Regions from separate parts of the Shewanella sp. M-Br genome, predicted to be linked through region 1. Evidence: predicted binding sites of a transcription regulator. Region 1 holds the regulator's gene; each other region holds the start of a gene.
What was found. Region 1 encodes sigma-54, which starts transcription at its own class of promoters, with help from an activator protein. Its sites were predicted from a motif close to GTTGGCACGNNNNTNGNNT; they were not measured.
Positions count from the first base shown of each region.

Region 2: AAA952_RS13860 (YggN family protein) is a predicted target of sigma-54. The motif match lies at 1,973-1,991, and genes of this name have one in related genera.
Region 3: AAA952_RS01060 (BON domain-containing protein) is a predicted target of sigma-54. The motif match lies at 2,206-2,224, and genes of this name have one in related genera.
Region 4: AAA952_RS01025 (DUF1328 family protein) is a predicted target of sigma-54. The motif match lies at 1,754-1,772, and genes of this name have one in related genera.

Region 1 covers NZ_BJBV01000010.1:54,546-58,742, reverse strand. Annotated here, with positions in the region: gene lptA (lipopolysaccharide transport periplasmic protein LptA) at 1-550, shown strand, start outside; gene lptC (LPS export ABC transporter periplasmic protein LptC) at 1-9, shown strand, start outside; gene lptB (LPS export ABC transporter ATP-binding protein) at 547-1,278, shown strand; gene AAA952_RS10175 (RNA polymerase factor sigma-54) at 1,386-2,864, shown strand; gene hpf (ribosome hibernation promoting factor) at 2,893-3,180, shown strand; gene ptsN (PTS IIA-like nitrogen regulatory protein PtsN) at 3,183-3,626, shown strand; gene rapZ (RNase adapter RapZ) at 3,623-4,197, shown strand, end outside.
Region 2 covers NZ_BJBV01000015.1:67,265-71,461, forward strand. Annotated here, with positions in the region: gene trmB (tRNA (guanosine(46)-N7)-methyltransferase TrmB) at 1-575, shown strand, start outside; gene AAA952_RS13850 (YggL family protein) at 624-950, shown strand; gene glsB (glutaminase B) at 950-1,864, shown strand; gene AAA952_RS13860 (YggN family protein) at 2,066-2,887, shown strand; gene AAA952_RS13865 (LysR family transcriptional regulator) at 3,327-4,197, shown strand, end outside.
Region 3 covers NZ_BJBV01000001.1:251,692-255,888, forward strand. Annotated here, with positions in the region: gene AAA952_RS01050 (sigma-54 interaction domain-containing protein) at 1-1,279, opposite strand, end outside; gene AAA952_RS01055 (hypothetical protein) at 1,528-1,983, shown strand; gene AAA952_RS01060 (BON domain-containing protein) at 2,260-2,814, shown strand; gene AAA952_RS01065 (DUF3224 domain-containing protein) at 3,082-3,486, opposite strand; gene AAA952_RS01070 (hypothetical protein) at 3,616-4,197, opposite strand, start outside.
Region 4 covers NZ_BJBV01000001.1:245,420-249,616, forward strand. Annotated here, with positions in the region: gene pfaD (eicosapentaenoate synthase subunit PfaD) at 1-1,498, shown strand, start outside; gene AAA952_RS01025 (DUF1328 family protein) at 1,854-2,030, shown strand; gene AAA952_RS01030 (hypothetical protein) at 2,055-2,249, shown strand; gene AAA952_RS01035 (diacylglycerol kinase family protein) at 2,394-4,073, shown strand; gene AAA952_RS01040 (hypothetical protein) at 4,124-4,197, opposite strand, start outside.

The sequences.
Region 1 (4,197 bases):
GCAAAATAACGTATTACTTGCCAGCCTAATGCTAATTATGAGCATGAGTGCTTTCGCGAAAGTGGGCGACTTAAAGCAAGAAGTCAAAATTAAAGCTGTGAGCCAAACTGCGGATATCAAAAACAACCAGATCATCTTCTTTGGTCCGGTTGAAGTTACCCAAGGCTCAATAAAAATCCAAGCAAATGAACTGCGTGCATTTTCCGCTGAAGGTGAAAATAGCAAAACTTTAGTCGCCACAGGCAACCCTGCTACGTATAGCCAGATATTAGACGATGGCCGTCCTGCATCGGCCAGCGCGAAAGAAATTCGTTACGATATGGCAAGCCGCACCTTAACACTGAAAGGTATGGCGTCATTAGATCAAGCGGGTAGCCAAGTTACAGGCAATTTAATCCGCTATAACATGATTCAACAGAAATTGATGGCCGAGAGTACTGGCAGTGGTGACGATCGCGTGATCACTATTATTCAGCCAGAAAACTATCAAGATGATGCTAAATCAGATGCTCCAGCGGATAAACCTGTGAAAAAGCAGGACTCTAAATGACCCAAATCACCTTAAGAGCACAAAATCTGGCGAAAAGTTACAAGAGTCGCCAAGTGGTTAAAGACGTCAGTCTGACGGTAAAAACCGGTCAAGTCGTTGGCCTACTCGGTCCAAACGGTGCAGGTAAAACCACGACCTTTTACATGGTTGTCGGGCTAGTGAAGAGCGATAAGGGACATATCTTTATCGACGATGATGATTTAACCGCAGATCCTATGCATCTGCGTGCCCGCAAAGGCATAGGTTACTTACCGCAGGAAGCCAGTATCTTTCGTAAGCTAACTGTTCATGACAACATCATGGCCGTACTGCAAACTCGTAAAGAACTTAAAAACGAAGAACGAGAAGAAGAACTAGAACATCTGCTCGAAGAGTTTCATATCACCCACATCCGTGACAGCCAAGGCATGTCATTGTCGGGTGGCGAACGTCGTCGCGTCGAAATTGCGCGGGCTTTAGCCGCTAATCCTAAGTTCATTTTGCTCGATGAACCGTTTGCCGGCGTCGATCCTATTTCAGTTATCGACATCAAGAAGATTATCGAACAACTCAAAAGTCGCGGCCTTGGCGTACTGATCACAGACCATAATGTCCGCGAGACATTAGATGTATGTGAACATGCTTATATTGTGAGTCACGGAAACCTGATTGCCGAAGGAACTCCAGCAGAGATCTTAGACAATCAGCAAGTTAGGGCTGTGTACTTAGGTGAACAATTCAGGCTATAGTTAATCGAGCGAAGCCAATGGAGGCAATTTATACCGCCATTGGGCTTCACTCAAGATAATAATAAGCGACCTCATCCAACAATAATAACGTAGGGATCAGCGGTAACATGAAAGCGTCACTCCAGCTCAAACTGGGTCAACAGTTAACCATGACGCCACAATTACAACAGGCCATACGTCTGTTGCAACTGTCGTCATTAGAACTGCAGCAAGAGATCCAGCAAGCATTAGATTCTAATCCCCTTCTCGAGCTGGAAGAGGATCAATTCGACGCCACTAAAACCCCTGTAAACCAAACGCTATCCGATACGGATTTCAGTGAATCTAGCACTCTGCCACCAGAAAAAGACAGCTCCACCATAGACACGGCAGAGTCGCTAACCAAAGAATCCATGCCCGATGAGCTCCCCATGGACACCACATGGGATGAAGTGTTTACCGCCTCCCCAAACTCAGGCCCCGGCGGCAGTCGTGAAGACGATATGCCCTTCCAAGGCGAGACCAGTGAAGGTTTGTACGAACACTTAGAATGGCAAAAAAACCTCACGCCGTTTTCTGAAACCGATTTAGCCATTGCCACCGCCATTATTGATGCAATCGACGATCAGGGCTATCTCACCCAAAGCACTGAAGAAATTCTCGAAGCCATGGGCAATCCTGAAGTTGAGCTTGACGAAGTCGAAGCCGTACTCAAGCGCATTCAGCATTTTGATCCCATAGGCGTTGCCGCCCGCGATTTAAGTGAATGCCTGCTGATCCAACTGTCGCATTTCGCCGCTGATACTCCCAACCTAGAAAACGCCCGTATGCTGATCAAAGATCATTTAGATCTGATCGCCGCCCGTGATTTTAGGTTGTTGATGCGTAAGACTAAATTAAAAGAAGATGAATTAAGGGATGGTATAGCACTCATCCAAACCCTCAATCCTCGCCCAGGTTTGTTGATCACGCCCAATAATGACGAATACGTTATCCCAGATGTGTCTGTGTCGAAGAAAAATGGCCGCTGGGTCGTTGAGCTTAATCCTGACTGCATGCCCAAAATCAATGTAAATCAACATTATGCTTCTATGGCACGCAGCACAAAAAACCAAGCCGATAGCCAATTTATTCGCGGCCATCTGCAAGAGGCTAAATGGTTTATTAAGAGTCTAGAAAGCCGTAACGACACTTTGCTTAAAGTTGCTAATTGCATAGTGCAATATCAGCAAGGTTTCTTTGAGTATGGTGAAGAAGCCATGAAGCCTATGGTGCTTAACGATATTGCTGAAGCGGTAGAAATGCATGAGTCCACCATCTCACGGGTCACAACTCAAAAATACATGCATACCCCTAAGGGACTTTTTGAACTAAAATACTTCTTCTCTAGCCACGTCGGGACTGACGATGGTGGTGAGTGCTCATCCACAGCAATCAGAGCCTTTATAAAGAAACTGGTGGCAGCGGAAAACCAGAAAAAACCATTAAGCGATAGTAAGATGGCACAACTTCTGGCAGAACAAGGGATCAACGTAGCCCGCAGAACCATTGCGAAGTACCGAGAGGCTATGCTTATTCCACCTTCTAATCAGCGTAAAAGTTTATAACCTACAGTGGATATCGGAGGACGTTTCTATGCAAATAAACCTAAGTGGACACCATGTCGAAATTACCGAATCGTTACGTGCATATGTAGAAGAAAAGTTTTCAAAACTTGAACGCCATTTCGAACAGATCAATAATGTGCACGTTGTGCTCAATGTTGAGAAAATGCAACAGATTGCTGAAGCGAGAATAAACCTCATAGGTGGTGAAGTTTTTGCAACTTCAGAGCATGCTGACATGTATGCCGCTATAGACGCCCTGATTGACAAGCTTGACCGTCAGGTTATTAAACACAAAGAGAAGTTAACAAAACACTAATAATGGAACTTTGTACCATACTGCGGCCGGAGTGCACTACCTGCGCCACTCCGGGCAGCAAGAAAAAGGTACTGGAACTCATCAGCGACTTAGTCGCTGCCCAGTACCCGACCCTCTCATCTCAAGAGATATTCGAAAGCCTAGTGGCGCGCGAAAAGATGGGGAGCACAGGTATAGGTAACGGCATCGCCATTCCACATGGTCGACTAGCCGATATAGATCAGCCCATTGCCATACTAATTAAGTGTGAAGAGCCGATAGCATTTGATGCTATCGATAAGCAACCTGTTGATATTTTATTTGCACTACTGGTGCCTGCAGACCAATGTCAGCAGCACTTAAGTACCTTGTCTTGCATGGCCGAAAAGCTGAGCGACAAGCAAATATTAAAGCAATTACGCAAGACGCATGATGAAACGGAACTCTATCAGGTAATCACTGGATGAAACTGGTCATAGTGTCGGGCCGCTCAGGCTCAGGCAAATCTGTCGCCCTTAGGGTACTCGAAGATCTCGGCTATTATTGTGTCGATAACCTTCCCTTGCCATTGATTGGCAGTTTGCTTGAGCAACTCAAAGGCAGTAACGATCTCGTCGCCATCAGTGTCGACGTGCGTAACATGCCTGAGCAGGATAAGGTCTTAGTGAAACAACTCGCTAGCCTACCTCCAGATACTGAGTTAACGAGCTTCTTCCTTAACTCCAGCGATAAAATTCTGCTCAAGCGTTACAGCGAAACCCGCCGTTTGCATCCTTTGTCGAAGAGCCGAGTCTCTTTGCAAGAAGCGATAAAGCTGGAGGGGAAACTGCTCGAGCCTATGTCAAAACTGGTCGATCACTACATAGATACGTCGAATTTGAATATCTATGATTTAAGCGACCAAGTCAGACAAATTCTCCTTGGTAGTGTCGATAAAGAACTCGTGATCAACTTCGAGTCCTTTGGCTTTAAGCACGGAATGCCCACCGAAGCCGACTTTATGTTCGATGTACGCTTTCTGCCCAATCCCCACTGGGA
Region 2 (4,197 bases), on a different contig from region 1:
ACAGCCCAGTGCCATTAGTACTGAGCGACGTTTTTGGTCGTGAAGCCGATACTGTGCTGGAAATTGGCTTTGGCATGGGCGCCTCTTTAGTACAAATGGCTAAAGATGCACCAGAGCAAAATTTCATTGGTATTGAAGTACATAAACCGGGTGTAGGCTCTTGCCTCAGTGATGCAGCCATTGCTGGTGTGACTAATTTACGTGTGTATCATCACGATGCCATGGAAGTATTAGAACATGCGATTGCTGACGGTTCATTAGCCCGAGTGCAATTGTTCTTCCCAGATCCTTGGCATAAAAAACGTCACCATAAACGCCGCATCGTACAAGCTGAATTTGCCGAACTTATTCGTCGCAAGCTAAAAATTGGCGGTGTTTTCCATATGGCAACTGACTGGGAAGAGTACAGCGAGCATATGTTAGAGGTGATGCAAGCCGCACCGGGTTATCAAAACCAGTCGGCCGACGGCAGTGTGGTGCCGCGTCCTGATCATCGTCCATTGACAAAGTTTGAAGCCCGCGGCCATAGACTGGGTCACGGTGTATGGGATCTGATGTTTGAGCGTATCGCTTAATCACGAACTCAATTTTAGCTAATTTTAAACACAAAAGGGAAAATCACTATGGCAACTAATCGTAGCCGTCGTTTACGTAAGAAAATGCGCGTTGATGAATTCCAAGAGTTAGGTTTCGATATGGCTTGGACTTTTGATGCATCAGTATCTGAAGCCGATATCGATGCAACTGTAGATAAATTCATCGATGAAGTGATCGAAACCCGTAAATTAGGTTTCCATGGCGGCGGCCACATCGAATGGGAAGGCATTATCGCCACCCAAACGATTGGTAAATGTACCGAAGAAGATATTGCTGCAGTTAAGGCATTCTGGGCGACCCAAAAAGTATCTCAGGTTGAAGTTAGCGAACTGTACGACATTTGGTGGGGTTAATGCCCGAGTTGGCATTACTTGAGGAAGTGGTCGAGAAAGTTCGACCCTTGCTCGGCCAAGGAAAGGTTGCAAATTATATCCCCGCACTGGCCAGCGTTGATGCTGGCAAATTAGGTATTGCCGTCACGACTGTTGACGGTGAAACTTTAGGTGCGGGCGATTACCTTGAGCCGTTTTCGATTCAAAGTATCTCCAAAGTTTTCAGCTTAACCTTAGCGTTAACTTTATATGAAGAAGCCGAAATCTGGAGCCGTGTTGGCAAAGAACCTTCGGGCCATTCATTCAACTCTTTAGTACAAGTCGAGTTAGAACGTGGCAAGCCACGCAACCCATTTATCAATGCTGGCGCGTTAGTGATTGCTGACTTATTGCAGAGTCGTTTAGGTGCACCTAAACACAGAATGCTTGAGTTAGTCAGGCAACTTAGCCAAAACGATAAAGTGTGTTTCGATAAACAAGTAGCAGATTCAGAATATCAGCATAGTGCGCGCAATGCGGCTATCGCTTATTTGATGAAGTCCTTTGGTAATTTTCAAGGTGATGTTGATACTGTGCTGCGCACCTATTTTCATTATTGCGCCTTGAAGATGAATTGTGCTGACTTGTCTAAGGCCATGTTGTATTTAGCTAATCGCGGCAAAAGTATCACAGGGACTGAGCTTATTTCTCAAGTGCAAACTCGGCAACTTAACGCTCTGTTGGCAACCTCGGGCTTATACGATGGTGCGGGTGAGTTTGCTTATCGTGTTGGTATGCCAGGTAAAAGTGGCGTCGGCGGCGGTATTATTGCCGTGATCCCTGGAGAACTGTCGATTTGTGTATGGTCGCCAGAACTCGATAATAATGGCAACTCACTTGCGGGCACAGCGATGCTTGAGCATCTAAGTCAGCGTCTCGGTCGTTCTATTTTCTAGTCTTATCTCTCGTTTTTTATTAGCACTATCAGACTAAATGTTAGCGAATTTCGCTAATGACCTTTTAGTGCTAACTTTCAAAATTCAACATAATCAAATTGTTATAAAGTTGGCACGTCTCCTGCTATAAGCTATTCACATGGTATAAGCTATTCAGTAGTTTAGGTTTATCGAATTATTCAGATTAAAGGACGAACAAAAATGAAATTAAATAAGTTATTAACTGGATTTGCATTATCTGGCGTGATTTTAGGGGCATCTAGCGTACAGCTGGCGCAAGCACAAATAGAACCAAAAATAGATGAGCGCTGTGAGGTCTCCTTAAATTATGACGTTATGGTCGAGCCTAAAAAATTAGTCATGAGCGAGAAGGGCACAGAAAAGTATCGTATCGAAGTTGACAAGTTATTTGTGGAAGGTAAGCAAGTTAACTTAACCGACAAGCAGAAAAAATTGGTTACTCAATATGCCGATGAAGTTTCGACTCAAGTGCCAGAAGTGATTGAACTGGTGAATGAGGCAGTATCTCTTGCTTCCAAAGCGGTTGGTATGGCCTTAACACCTTTAATGGGTGATGCCGCTGGTGCAAAATTTAATGAAATGATGGCTGGCGTTCAAAAACGGGTTGATTCAGTGGCTTACAAGAATGGTGATAGCTTCTATTTAGGGGCGACTGAAGACTCGATGCAAAGTACATTTAACGATGAATTCGAGCAGGAAATGGAACAAATTGTCCAGAATTCAATTGGCGCAATTATGATGAACTTAGGTGGCCAAATCATGTCTGGTGGCGGTGAAAATTTTGAAGCTAAGATGGATACCTTCTCCCAAAAAATGGACAAGTTAGGCCAAGATATTGAGCAACAAATTGAGAGCCAATCTAAGGGATTAGAAGCTAAGGCTGACCGTTTGTGCGACCGATTTGAAAATTTGTTAGTGCTTGAAAATCAATTGCGCCAAGAAGTGCCAGAACTAGCACCTTATGTGTTGACACAAAACTCAACCAAGGAACTGCGTGAATAGTACTTGTAAATAGTTCTTGCGAATCGCCCTTAGTTTTAACTGCAATAACTTCTATCTCCTTGTGCATGAGTCAAACTTGAATGCTACGCCCCTAGTCAATTTATCGACTAGGGGCTTTTTTATTGGCTACGGTTTAATCGTGGTGACAACCCTTATGGCTAAGTTGATGTGGCTTATAGGCTAGGCTTGCAGCGATTTAGTTCGGAATGTTACAGTCTAGAGACGAATATTTGGTATACTCTTAAAATATAATTAAAAGCTGGCATATCAGTCAGATATAACCCCCTACTTTAGTGGACTTTTTCGGTCTAAATCTCTGCGTTATATCATTTTGATGCGAGATATCAATGCTATGGTTATTTTTAAGCGATGATTACGCTAACCATAGCTGCTCACCGAAAGTTAATATCATTGTCGTAAACAGCTTAAGGCGACTTCCATGTTAGAACTGTTAGAACCTATTGCGATTTTTACTCATGTGGCCAGAGCAGGGAGTTTTAGTGCCGCCGCAAGAAGGCTTGGGATCTCTAAGTCTAAGGTCAGTACACAAGTCGCCGATCTTGAACATAGACTTGGTGTTCAATTAATTCAACGTACCACCCGCAGCTTAAGTCTGACTGAAGCAGGGCATTTGCTGTATCTGCAAGGTGAAGAACTGCTGCGTGACGCTGAACAAGCGATAGCCAGCGTGCATAACTTAAATGATGCGACCCGCGGCGTGCTTAAGGTGGGGATTTCCCAATCCTTTGGAGTGATGCATATCATTCCTGCGTTGCCATCTTTTATGGCAAAACATCCTGAGCTTGAGCTACAAGTGAGCTTACTGGACCATAAAGTGGATGTCGTGAGCGAAGGCTTAGACTTACTGTTAACTATGTCTGAGCAATTACCGCTTGGCATGGTTGCTAGACCTCTGATGAAGTGCCAATTCCTGTTAGTTGCTTCGCCTGGCTATATTGCTCAACATGGCGAGCCAACTCGACCTGAGCAGCTAGTTGACCACAACTGTTTGGTCTATCAAGGCGAGTGGCACGAGCACAGCATGTGGCAATTTAAGAAGGGTGATGACTACTGTGAAATTGGCGTATCGGGTAATTTCAGGGTGGATAATGCGCCTGCATTAAAATCCGCTGCAATCAGTGGTCTTGGAGTTGTGTATCTTGCGAGTTATCTGATGGAGGATGAAATTGCCAAAGGGACATTAGTGCCTTTACTGAAGGATTGGCAATTGACCCACCATCTGCCATTGCAGGCGGTTTATCCCCGTCGTAAGCACTTAGCACCTAAGGTCAGTTCTTTTATCGAATTCA
Region 3 (4,197 bases), on a different contig from region 1:
CGGTATCCGTTTTATTACCTTGAGTGGTTTCTAGTGCTTGATAAATAGCGATTCTCTCTAAATCATCTAAGCGCATGCCTTGGGGGATAACAACTTGTTCACCACCACATAAACCCACTTCATTCGTCTGAGGTAGCTGTAAATGGCTGGGTAAAATCTCTTGATCTGCCAAAATATAGGCTCGCTCAATGGCATGTTTTAATTCACGCACATTCCCTGGCCAAGGATATGCCGCAATCATCTGCGCACTGTCTTCAGCGAGGCTTTTATTCTGCTTTTCGGCCACATTACGATAGGCAAGAAAATGCTGCGCTAGCCCGAGAATATCATCGCCACGTTCCCTTAATGGCGGAACGCGGATAGGGAACTGGGCCAAACGGAAATACAAATCTTCGCGAAATTGCCCTGCCTCAATCGCCACTATGGGATCACGATTAGTTGCCGCCACAATCCGCACATTGGCATGCTGCACTTTGGCACCGCCAACGGGACGATATTCGCTATTTTCAAGCACTCTGAGTAACTTCACTTGATGCTCAATCGGCATTTCGGTGACTTCATCAAGAAATAAGGTTCCACCTTCTGCCTGCTCAAATACGCCTTTGTGATCGCGATTCGCACCAGTGAAAGCGCCTTTGACATGACCAAACAGCTCACTATCGACCAACTCAGGGCTTAATGCACCGCAGTTAATTGCAATAAAAGGCTCGTTCAATCTCGGGCTGGCAAGATGTATGGTATTGGCAACGAGCTCTTTCCCTGCGCCACTCTCACCAATAATCAGCACATTACTGTCGGTCGCAGAAACGCGACGTATCGTACGATACAGCTTGTGCATAGCTGCAGAGGAACCGACAAGCAAACCATATTGGTCTAGCTCGCTGGAAAAAGGCCGAGGCCGGATTGGTGATGAGACTAAATACAGGGCAAAATCGGCGAAGATGTCACTGATCAACGTCATATCGTAGGGTTTACGAAAATGATAACAGGCAAAATTCGACATTAACTGATCAAGATTGGGGTTCGGCTGACCGTCGGAGAGAAATATAAACTCGATATTAGACAAGGCCGTATTGTCCAGCAGCCCAAGATAATCCTCACGGCTAAGGCTAGACAGCTCAATGATGGCAACATCAATGTGGTTCGCCTCAAGCTGCTCTATCCAAGGTAAATCATCGACACTGCGTAGCTTATTAAAGTCGGCTGCGCCGGCGAGTTCAATGATAGCTTGCTCGGCGTTTACATCCTGCAGGTGATAAAAAAGTGTCAATCGAGCCATGCTATCCCACTCCCTGTGTATGAAGTGCTACTGTATGTCAGTCGTGAAATTTTAACAACAGCAACGGTAATAGTTGCCGATGTTCTAAGATGATATCTCGATGAACGGAGAATATCAGTCTAAAAATCAGCCTGTTAAAATATCATTAAAAACGAGAACAGAATATGCATGGTAGCTGAACGAAACAAAATCAGTTTACCCAAGCAGTTAAACAATCTATGTCGAACACTGGCATTAGGAGGTCCATAATGAAGTCTAATGTTGTGCAACATCAGACTGATATCCGCGCCGATATCATGTTGATCGATGAAATCATCAAGCTGAATCAAGAAGGACTCACATTTTACAACCAAGCGAGGAGGTATGTCGAAGACTATAATCTTAAACGTGTTTTTTCCGCCAAAGCTAACATCCACCAACGAATGTTAACTCGGTTTGAACAGCTGAGACGTTTGGCTGACGAGCCAATTAATGGCCTAAGTCACACCGTGCCCGTCACTTATACTCAAGCAACAGAATTGCTGCAACAGTGCCAAATCTCGCAGGCTATGACCGCCCTTGTCGACATAGAGCAGCAAGTGCTAATCCAAATAAAACAAGCAGTAAGGCAAGCGCATCAGCCACAACTTGCAAACCAACTTGCAGAGGGTGCCGCTTGGCTGCAAATGAGTTACGACGGTACGGGATCGCTCAATCACCATTAATTCCCTGTCGCTAAGTGAGCCATATTTAACCGACTCCCCTCCACTTTTACTACAGACATAATACCGCACTGATGAGTGCGGTTTTTTATGCTCGAATGATGGCTCAGCATGCCAGAAAAAATTACATTTTGTCGGTAAAAAAGACCGACCTAAAGGAAAGTGCCAAGGTATAAAAACGCCAAATAAAACAATTAAAACATTAAAAATCATCACCTTAAAAACATTGGCACGATTGGCGCATTATCTAGCTTCGAGAAAACAACGGAGGATATGATTATGAAAACTACAACAGCATCAGTACTAGTGGCTTTACTTGTCGGTTCAATCAGTTTAAATGTCGCAGCGGCTCAAGATTGGAAGGACGGGGCTAAGGATGCGTGGATCGATGGTAAAGCTGAAACCACTTTACTGCTCAACACTAACCTCAATTCCTTTGACATTATAACGGATGTTAAAGACGGAAACGTGACGTTAACGGGTAAAGTGGAAAGCAGTGTCGATAAAGCTCTTGCCACTGAACTGATCAAAAGTTTAGACGGCGTAAAAGATGTCGATAACCAACTCACTGTAATGAATGAGAAAGAAGGCACCAGTGAAGTTGTTGCCACCTTAACTGACTCTAAAGTTGCCACTGTCATCAAAACGCGTTTACTGTTTTCAACTGACGTATCCGGCACCCAAATTAATGTGGATGTTGCCAATGGCATAGTCACATTGAAAGGTGAAGTTGCCAGCGATGCCGAACGTCAACTAGCACTGAAAATTGCCGAAAATACCGACGATGTGAAAAAGGTCGTTGATAAAATTAAAGTGGTTAAAAAAGTGTCTTAACTCTCGCGACAACGGCATTTTTTAAATTAAACGTATTTTAAGTAACAGCACACCGATCTAGACTCAAGGTTCGATAGTGCTTTATGAAAAAAGAATCAAAAAAACCAGCCTCAGCTGGTTTTTTTATGCCCATTTTCAGACTCAATCGAAAAGACTTACTCGCTTAAATTAAGAAGGGTGAATTCAGATGACTCGAATGATCATAAAGGAGAAGAGTTACAGAAAACTGAGCTAAAACACAGGCGTTACTCAAGCTTCAAAGCCAAACTAAGCTTCAAAGCCAAACTGGAATGCATAAAAATGTTGGCCATTCTCAATATTGATGGTCATAGTGCCAGTTAACCCCTGCAACTCCCCCGCCCCAGAATGGGGTATCACTTCTAAGATCAGACGATTTTGTCCATCGGTCATAATGCCAAAATGTTGTAATACAAAACTGCCCTGCTTACCGCACAAATTACCAACCACTTGTTCAATGGCCACATAGCCAGCTGAGCCCTTGACTGACGTCATAGCACTGAGCATTTCCCCCTTGCTGCGCCCCTCAAGCTCACCATAAAAGGTTTTATCTAAGCCCATACGTCCTAACGTCACACCACCAATACCAGTAGCATAGGGGCTATCAGGAGTGAGCTTAACATCAAATTTCCCAGTGATTTTGCTAACTTGCATGACACTCTCCTTGTCGAAATCTTATGCTGACCTATTACCTGCTAACGCTTGCTACTGAAGCAAACATCACCCACAGACCGAAAAACAACTTAGCATAAGCCTACGTAGATCCATAATGGCATTTACACGTTACTTATGTATGCTGGTCTCACTCACTATCATCTCTATGGTTTTGACTATTTCAGGGGTTTCAGACATGGGTTGGTCAGACGCTCTATCACGATAAGTCACAGCAATTTTAAATGGGGCTTCAAAAGGATAAACAGGTTCAATACTATCCACCTCGATTCGATCGCCAAGCATGACACTGCCTAAGTGTTTCAAGCTATTGTGTTTAAAATCCAGATTAAACAATCCAAGATACCAAAATACGCCCGAACCTTGAGTCGTCACAATAAAGGGCGCCACAAAGGGCATAGTTTGCATTTTAGGATCATCTTGAATCGGTGCGTCACTTTGGGTGTCCGGCTCTAGAGCGGGATCGAAATTTAACGGTGTAATGCGCAAGTAATCGAGTAATGCTCGACCTTTTACCTCACCATCTTGGTAATCGCCCATAGCAAACTCTGTTTGCTTGATCTTAATAAAATGTGTCAGTGCAACGGACTTGCCGCCCTCAGGCAGCGTTATTTCAACAGGATTGGCGGTATTTAAGCTAAAGAGTTTAAGCATCACTTCCGATGCATTCGCCACAGGCTTTACCTCAAAAGG
Region 4 (4,197 bases), on a different contig from region 1:
TCACAGTGAAAAAGGCTTAGGCATAGCGCAAACGGCCGAAGTGACCACAAGTGACAGCCAAGCGCCACTAGGCTCACACCCCGTCAGCGCCTTTGCGCCCGCCCTTGGCACCCAAAGTTTAGGCGACAGTAATTTTCGCCGCGTCCACGGTGTCAAATACGCTTACTACGCCGGCGCTATGGCCAACGGTATTGCCTCGGAAGAACTGGTTATCGCGCTAGGTCAAGCGGGCATTTTGTGTTCGTTTGGCGCGGCGGGGTTAATCCCATCCCGCGTTGAAGCGGCCATTACTCGCATTCAGGCGGCGCTGCCTAATGGTCCTTATGCTTTTAACTTAATTCACAGCCCAAGCGAGCCCGCATTAGAGCGCGGCAGTGTTGAGCTGTTCTTAAAACATAAAGTGCGCACGGTCGAAGCCTCGGCATTTTTAGGTTTAACACCGCAAATCGTCTATTACCGCGCGGCGGGTTTGAGCCGCGACGAACATGGCGAGATAGTCATTGGCAACAAAGTCATCGCCAAAATCAGCCGTACCGAAGTCGCGACTAAGTTTATGGAGCCAGCGCCAGCCAAAATCCTCCAGCAATTAGTGAGTGACGGCCTTATCAGCCAAGACCAAATGGCGATGGCATTGCAGGTGCCTATGGCGGACGACATCACAGCCGAAGCCGACTCAGGCGGCCATACCGACAATCGTCCATTGGTCACGCTATTGCCGACGATTTTGGCGCTCAAAGATGAAATCCAAGCTAAGTATCAATATAAAACGCCCATCCGTGTTGGCGCAGGCGGCGGCGTCGGCACACCCGATGCAGCATTAGCCACCTTCAACATGGGTGCGGCCTTTATCGTCACAGGTTCAATCAACCAAGCGTGTGTGGAGGCGGGCGCGAGCGAACACACCCGTAAGTTACTCGCCACCACAGAAATGGCCGATGTGACTATGGCGCCTGCCGCCGATATGTTCGAAATGGGCGTGAAATTACAAGTGGTTAAGCGCGGCACTTTGTTCCCGATGCGCGCCAATAAGCTTTATGAGATCTACACCCGTTACGATTCGATTGATGCCATCCCTGCGGACGAGCGTAAAAAACTCGAAGAGCAAGTGTTCCGCTCATCACTCGATGATATTTGGGCGGGCACTGTCGCCCACTTTAACGAGCGCGATCCTAAACAAATCGAGCGTGCACTGGATAACCCCAAACGTAAGATGGCGCTGATTTTCCGCTGGTATTTGGGTCTGTCTAGCCGCTGGTCGAACACAGGTGAAGTCGGCCGCGAAATGGATTACCAAATTTGGGCAGGCCCAGCGCTCGGCGCATTTAATGCTTGGGCGAAAGGCAGTTATTTAGATGACTATAAGGCCCGTAATGCGGTGGATTTAGCCAAACATTTAATGGTAGGCGCGGCGTATCAATCCCGCATTAACCTGCTGTTATCCCAAGGCGCGACCATTCCAGTTAGCCTGCAACGCTGGAAACCATTAAATCGTTTTTAAACGTATTTAGCTCCTATCATCTTGTATTATAAGATCATAATATCTTCAAGCCGACACAAACTCACAGTGTCGGCTTTTATTTGTCTTTACTTATGAACAACATCAGCTCACAGTCTTTGATTCAACGTATTAGGCTGAAACTCTTACCGAAGCTTAGGTAAAAATTGCCTACCCCTCTTTTAATTCACTCACACCATTTTAAATAAAATGATTTAAATTATATTTAAAATCAATTAACTACTTAAAATTTTTAAAGTTGGCATTAAGATCGCAATCAAGTAAGAGCCATTAGCCGTTACCTTACAAGTGACACAAACTGTCATGAAAAGGATTAATACAAGGGCAGGAGGTTATTATGCTAGGTTGGACATTAGTATTTCTAGTTGTTGCCGTGATTGCCGGGTTGTTAGGATTTGCTGGGATTGCTGGCGCAGCGGCGGGAATAGCGAAAATCATTTTCTTCATATTTATTGTGTTATTAGTGATTTCTCTGCTGATCAATGCCCTTAAGGGTAAATCACCGCGACTATAATTTTTTTTAGAAAAGGAGATAGATATGAAACCATTTACCCTGATGACAAGTGCAGCATTCGCATTATTACTCGCCCTAGGTTTAACGGCCTGTAGTGATAACAAAGCCGAAGACGCGGGCGAAAAAATCGATGAAGTAATGACTGATACAGGTAACGCCATCGAAGATGCCTGTGAAGAAGTCAAAGAAGGTGTTAAAGCTAAAGATACTAAGTGCTAAACAAACCTCACTTTAGGGTGGCAATAGACTCGTCTACTGCCACCCTTTTGGTTTAGACTCGCTCATTTCTGCATCTCTCATCTCGACACCTATCCATTCAAGTGCAACGATTTTAACCAAGAACAATGGCATTGGAGGACTTGCATGCTAACGAAGATCCACATCAAATATTTGTACACTGCAGGTGCAGTATTGTTAGCCTATTTTGCAGTAACAGATACTTCTCCCCTGCTCACTTTCATTTGTGCATGGACAAGTCTGTCACTGTTTTTAGTCGGTTCAGCCTATTGGTTTAATCTCGCCAGTATTTTTAGAAAACGCCAAGATGGCACTATTCCTTGGTATATTCGTTGGGGTTTTATTCCCTTTTTATTAGGCAGTCGACTCTATAACCACTGGGCCAGAAAATACGATTCAGTACCACCCATGCAGAGGATTGATGAACATCTGTATCTCGGCTGTAGACTCTTTTCCGCAGATCTGGAAACGATTAAAGCCAATAAGATCACTGCCATTCTGGATGTCACCGCTGAATTTGATGGCTTAGATTGGTCGCAATTTGAGGATCATATCGAGTATTTAAATATTCCCATCCTCGACCATAGCGTACCGACCAGCGCCCAACTCAATCAAGCCGTTAACTGGCTGCACCGCCAAGTGCGCGCCAATAAACAGGTACTCATCCACTGTGCTATGGGTCGTGGCCGCTCAGTGCTGGTACTCGCCGCTTATTTGGTTTGTAAAGATAAACAACAGCACTTCGCCGAAGTACTGCAGCAGATAAAGCAAATTCGCAAAACCGCCGGCTTAAACAAATGGCAATTACGCGCGCTAGATCGCATGCTCAGTCAAGGGAAAATTAACATCCACAAAGTGGCGTGGATTATCGCCAACCCAGTTTCTGGTGGCGGGAAATGGCAAGAATACAGCGAGCAAATCCAAGATGAACTCAAAGCCTATTTTGACCTGACTTTAAAACTCACAACAGCAGACGAAACCGCAAATGTCTTCGCCGAGCAAGCCCGTAATGCAGGCGCTGATATTATTATCGCCTGTGGTGGCGATGGTACTGTGACTGAAGTGGCCTCTCAAATCGTTGATACGGATATCGTCTTAGGCATCATTCCTCTTGGCACAACTAATGCTCTCAGTCATGCCCTCTTTGGTTTAGGCAGTAAGCTTATTCCTATCTCTCAGGCGTTGGATAATATTATTCAAGGGCATTGCCAAGCCATTGATACCGCGCGTTGTAATGAGGAGTTAGTGTTGTTGCTTGTGGGCATAGGGTTTGAGCAACAAATGATTGAATCCGCGAACCGTGAGCGTAAAAATGCTCTCGGCCAGTTTGCCTACCTCGATGGCTTATGGCGCGCAGTGAATGCCGATATCACTTTAACCATCCAGCTCAGCTTAGATGATGCAAAACCCACAACATTAACGACCCATAGCCTAATCGTTGCCAATGCCGCACCGTTTACCAGCGTGTTGGCGCAGGGCGATGGCGAACCAAACATGACCGACGGGTTGCTCGACATTACTTGGTTGGATGCTGGCGATGAACCCAAAGAGCAGTTGCTTAGCCTCGCTGAATTAGCGATTGCGGGATGGGTAAAAGAAGGCAATAAGAGTGTGCGAGATCAACAAGCGAGTGCAAGTAAAGTCCATCATGCCCATGCTAAAAAGGTCACCATCAGCAGCCAGCCTAAGTGTAAATATGTGATTGATGGTGAAGTATTTGAGCCTGCGGATCTCACTATTGAAGTCCAGCCAGCATCTCTTAAAGTGTTTGTTCCTTATCAGGAAACCACTGAGCAAGATGAGTGATCGTTGTGGAGGACATCCAGCCTAACTTTTTAGGCTGGATGACTGAGCATTTATAGAACGAACAAAAAATATAAAATATTCAACAAAATAAATATAACCAGCAGAACCAGTACCCGCATGAAAT